DNA from 2 places in the Streptomyces sp. NPDC050211 genome. Region 1 is predicted to be linked to the other one. Evidence: predicted binding sites of a transcription regulator. Region 1 holds the regulator's gene; the other holds the start of a gene.
What was found. Region 1 encodes HrcA, which represses chaperone genes, less so after heat shock. Its sites were predicted from a motif close to TTNGCACTCNGNNNNNCNGAGTGCNAA; they were not measured.
Positions count from the first base shown of each region.

Region 2: groES (co-chaperone GroES) is a predicted target of HrcA. The motif match lies at 1,543-1,569, and genes of this name have one in related genera.

Region 1 is NZ_JBFALC010000003.1:228,281-230,751, reverse strand. It holds gene AB0I98_RS05015 (DUF3097 domain-containing protein) at 1-29, opposite strand, end outside; gene AB0I98_RS05010 (MBL fold metallo-hydrolase) at 64-789, opposite strand; gene hrcA (heat-inducible transcriptional repressor HrcA) at 931-1,947, shown strand; gene dnaJ (molecular chaperone DnaJ) at 1,948-2,471, shown strand, end outside.
Region 2 is NZ_JBFALC010000004.1:94,997-97,467, reverse strand. It holds gene groL (chaperonin GroEL) at 1-972, opposite strand, end outside; gene groES (co-chaperone GroES) at 1,090-1,398, opposite strand; gene AB0I98_RS06120 (polysaccharide deacetylase family protein) at 1,630-2,328, opposite strand; gene AB0I98_RS06115 (polysaccharide deacetylase family protein) at 2,325-2,471, opposite strand, start outside.

The DNA of each region.
Region 1 (2,471 bases):
GGGGTCAGGTCCGAAGAGTACTGGCGCATTCGGATGACGATAGGAGAAGCCGGAGGGGCGTGGTCACGACACGCCGAATCGGCGCGCGAGCGCGTTCCGCTGCGCGCGGACGAACGCCGCGTCCACCACCGCTCCGTGACCGGGCACATACAGCGCGTCCTCGCCGCCGAGGTCCAGCAGACGATCAAGTGCCGCGGGCCAGTGGGTCGGTACGGCGTCGGCGCCCGCCTGCGGCTCCCCGGACTCCTCGACCAGATCGCCGCAGAACACGACCTCCGGATCGCCGGGGATGAGGACCGCGAGGTCGTGGGCGGTGTGGCCCGGACCCACGTTGGCGAGGAGGACCTGCCGGCCGCCGCCCAGGTCGAGGGTCCACTCGCCGGAGACGTGATGGCGGGGCGGTGTGAGGGACACCACCGCCTCGTCCGCCGGGCCGGCGTCCAGACCGTGGCGTACCGCGTCCGCCCGCAGCTCCTCGCGCCCGGTGTGCGAGTACACCGTGTCGATGCCCACCGCGCCGTACAACTCCGCGCCCGCGAAGGCCCCCGCCCCGAAGACGTGATCGAAGTGTGGGTGGGTGAGCGCGAGATGAGTCACACGGTGGCCGGCGAGTTCCTGAGCCCCCGCACGCACACGTGCGCCCTCCGCGAGGCTCGACCCGGCGTCGATCACCAGAGCCGCGCCGGCCCCGACGACCAGCCCCACCGTGCAGTCCCAGACCGGCAGCCGGCACCGTCCCACCCCGGCCGCCAGCCGCTCCCACCCCAGCTCTTCCCAAGTCACGCTCATACGGCGACGCTAGCCGTACGACCCCGTCCTTGCCCCGTGAGTACCCGACCGCCGTACACTGGGCCGGGGAACTCTGGCACTCGGAAGCGAAGAGTGCCAGGCGAGGCGCCGAGAGGGACGACTTCTGGAGGTGTGCGCGAGATGCTGAGTGAACGCAGGCTTCAGGTGCTGCGCGCCATCGTCCAGGACTATGTCGGCACGGAGGAGCCGGTCGGCTCCAAGGCGCTGACCGAGCGGCACAACCTCGGTGTCTCCCCGGCGACCGTGCGCAACGACATGGCGGTCCTGGAGGACGAGGGGTTCATCGCCCAGCCGCACACCAGCGCCGGGCGCATCCCCACGGACAAGGGCTACCGCCTCTTCGTCGACAAGCTGGCCGGCGTCAAGCCGATGAGCGCGCCCGAGCGGCGTGCGATTCAGAACTTCCTCGACGGGGCCGTCGATCTCGACGATGTGGTGGCGCGGACGGTGCGGCTGCTCGCGCAGCTGACCCGGCAGGTCGCCGTCGTGCAGTACCCCTCGCTCACCCGCTCCACCGTGCGGCACGTGGAACTGCTCTCACTCGCTCCCGCGCGCGTGATGCTCGTGCTGATCACGGACACCGGGCGGGTCGAGCAGCGGATGGTCGACTGTCCGGCGCCGTTCGGCGAGGCCTCTCTCGCCGATCTGCGCGCGCGGCTCAACAGCCGGGTCGCCGGACGCCGGTTCACCGATGTCCCGCTGTTGGTCGAGGACCTGCCCGAGGCCTTCGACCACGAGGACCGCGGCACGGTCTCGACGGTGCTCTCCACACTTCTGGAGACCCTCGTCGAGGAGAACGAAGAGCGGCTGATGATCGGCGGCACCGCCAATCTGACCCGCTTCGGGCATGACTTTCCCCTCACGATCCGGCCGGTGCTCGAGGCGCTGGAGGAGCAGGTCGTGCTCCTCAAGTTGCTTGGTGAGGCCGGGGATTCGGGCATGACCGTACGCATCGGTCACGAGAACGCCTACGAGGGACTCAACTCCACGTCTGTCGTGTCGGTCGGCTACGGTTCGGGCGGCGAGGCAGTCGCCAAGCTCGGCGTGGTCGGACCGACCCGCATGGATTACCCGGGAACGATGGGAGCGGTACGCGCAGTGGCACGGTACGTCGGACAGATCCTGGCGGAGTCGTAAGTGGCCACGGACTACTACGCCGTTCTCGGCGTGCGCCGCGACGCGTCGCAGGAAGAGATCAAGAAGGCCTTCCGGCGGCTCGCACGCGAGCTGCACCCGGACGTCAATCCGGATCCGAAGACCCAGGAGCGGTTCAAGGAGATCAACGCCGCTTACGAGGTGCTGTCGGACCCGCAGAAGAAGCAGGTCTACGACCTCGGCGGCGACCCGCTGTCCCAGGCCGGCGGCGCCGGTGGCGCGGGCGGCTTCGGCGCGGGTGGCTTCGGGAACTTCTCGGACATCATGGACGCGTTCTTCGGTACGGCGTCCCAGCGGGGCCCGCGGTCGCGTACGCGGCGCGGCCAGGACGCGATGATCCGGCTGGACGTCGAGCTGGACGAGGCGGCCTTCGGCACGACCAAGGACCTCCAGGTCGACACGGCGATCGTCTGCTCGACCTGCAGCGGCGAGGGCGCCGCGCCGGGGACGAGTGCGCAGACGTGTGACATGTGCCGCGGTCGCGGTGAGGTGTCGCAGGTGACCCG
Region 2 (2,471 bases), on a different contig from region 1:
GGTGACGCGGCGGGCGGAGCCGAGGACGTCCAGACCGGCCTGGTCGAGCTTGAGGCCGACCTCCTCGGAGATGACGGTGGCGCCGGTGAGGACGGCCATGTCCTCCAGCATCGCCTTGCGGCGGTCACCGAAGCCGGGGGCCTTGACGGCCACCGCGTTGAAGGTGCCGCGGATCTTGTTCACGACGAGGGTGGAGAGGGCCTCGCCCTCCACGTCCTCGGCGATGATCAGCAGCGGCTTGGAGGAGTTGGACTGGATGACCTTCTCCAGCAGGGGCAGCAGGTCCTGGATGGACGAGATCTTGCCCTGGTTGATCAGGATGTACGGGTCGTCGAGGACGGCCTCCATACGCTCCTGGTCGGAGACCATGTACGGCGACAGGTAGCCCTTGTCGAAGGCCATGCCCTCGGTGAAGTCCAGCTCCAGACCGAAGGTGTTGGACTCCTCGACGGTGATGACACCGTCCTTGCCGACCTTGTCCATCGCCTCGGCGATCAGCTCGCCGACCTGCTGGTCCTGGGCGGACAGCGCGGCGACGGCGGCGATGTCGGACTTCTCGTCGATCGGGCGCGCGGTCGCGAGGAGCTCCGCGGAGACCGCGGCGACGGCGGCGTCGATGCCCTTCTTCAGGGCGGCCGGGGAGGCGCCGGCGGCGACGTTCTTCAGGCCCTCGCGGACCAGCGCCTGGGCCAGCACGGTGGCGGTGGTGGTGCCGTCACCAGCGATGTCGTTGGTCTTGGTGGCCACCTCCTTCACCAGCTGCGCGCCGAGGTTCTCGTACGGGTCCTCGATCTCTACCTCGCGGGCGATCGTGACACCGTCGTTGGTGATGGTGGGTGCGCCGAACTTCTTGTCGATGACGACGTTGCGGCCCTTGGGGCCGATCGTCACCTTGACCGTGTCGGCAAGCTTGTTGACGCCGCGCTCGAGGGCGCGACGGGCGTCCTCGTCGAACTTCAGGATCTTCGCCATGGGAGCGGTTCAGCCCTCTCGGAAAACGTGGGTGAAACGAACTGCGCCCCTGACGCCCGGCTTCATAAGGTCGCGGGGGCCCGGGGCGCAGCTCAAAAGCAAGTGTGCTTCGTTGATCTACTTCTCGATGATCGCGAGCACGTCGCGAGCGGAGAGCACCAGGTACTCCTCGCCGTTGTACTTCACTTCGGTGCCGCCGTACTTGCTGTACAGCACGATGTCGCCGGTCTTGACGTCGAGCGGCAGGCGCTCGCCGTTCTCGAAGCGGCCCGGGCCCACGGCCAGGACGACGCCCTCCTGGGGCTTCTCCTTGGCGGTGTCCGGGATGACCAGGCCAGAGGCGGTGGTCTGCTCCGCGTCGAGCGGCTGGACCACGATGCGGTCCTCAAGCGGCTTGATGGCAACCTTGGAGCTGGTGGTCGTCACGATCCGACCTCCCCCTTCGGAGATCTCACGGGGTTAACTGTCTGAGGTGGCGACCAGGTCGATCCGTCGTCGCGGGTGCCGGACCTGCCCGTCGCTATTGGCACTCTCCAGGGGGGAGTGCCAGAGCCGAGACTATGACCGCAGTTAGCACTCGGTCAAGCGGAGTGCCAACGACGTGCGGCGCGCGCCGCGTTTCTCAGCCGATCCACAGGTGTTTCTCCAGCTCGGGAGCTACAGGTAATCCTCCAGCCGCCCCACCCTCAGCCCCGCCGCCTCCACCCGCCGCAGCAGCCGTTCCGTCCGCTGCCACAGGGGTGGGCCGGTCGGGTCGTCCGGGCCGATGAGGATGATGTCGCCGGGGTGGAGGGGGGCGTCGTCGGTGTCGGCGGAGGTCCACAGGACGATCGCCGAGAGGCCGCAGTCGGCGGTGGCGTGCAGGGTCGTCATGTCGTAGCGGCCGTGGGGTGGGCGGAAGAGGCGGGGGCGGATGCCGAAGCGGGACTTGAGCTTGTCCTGCTGGCCGCAGATCTCGGCGCGCTGGCCGGCGTAGGGCAGGCCGGGCAGGGCGGTGTGGTCGAGGGTGTGGTTCTGGATGCTCGCGCCGACCGACTGCAGGCGCGCGAAGTGGCCGTAGCCCGGCCCCACGACACTGTCCGTGAGGAACATGCTGACCGGGAGCCGCCGTTCGCGGACCATGTCGACGAAGCGGGGGTCCTTCTCGGCGCCGTCGTCGTAGGTCAGGAAGACGACCCTGTCTTTGGTGCGGACCCGGTCCACCACGGACGGCAGACCCCGGTCCGCCTCCGGGCCGTGCGGGCTCACCCGTCCGGCGGCTTTCTCGCCGAGGCGTTCGGTGGGGTCGACGGACTGGGCGCAGCCGGTGAGCAGCGTGGCGGTCAGCGCCAGCGCCCCGGCCGCGCGCAGCCTCACAGGTAGTCCTCCAGCCGTGCCACGGCGTACCCCTTCGCCGTGACCTTCTCCAGGAACCGTCGGACCATGTCCGGCATCGTGCCCTTCCAGTCGTCCTTACCGCGGAAGTGGCTGAGAACGATGTCGCCGGGATGAAGGTCACG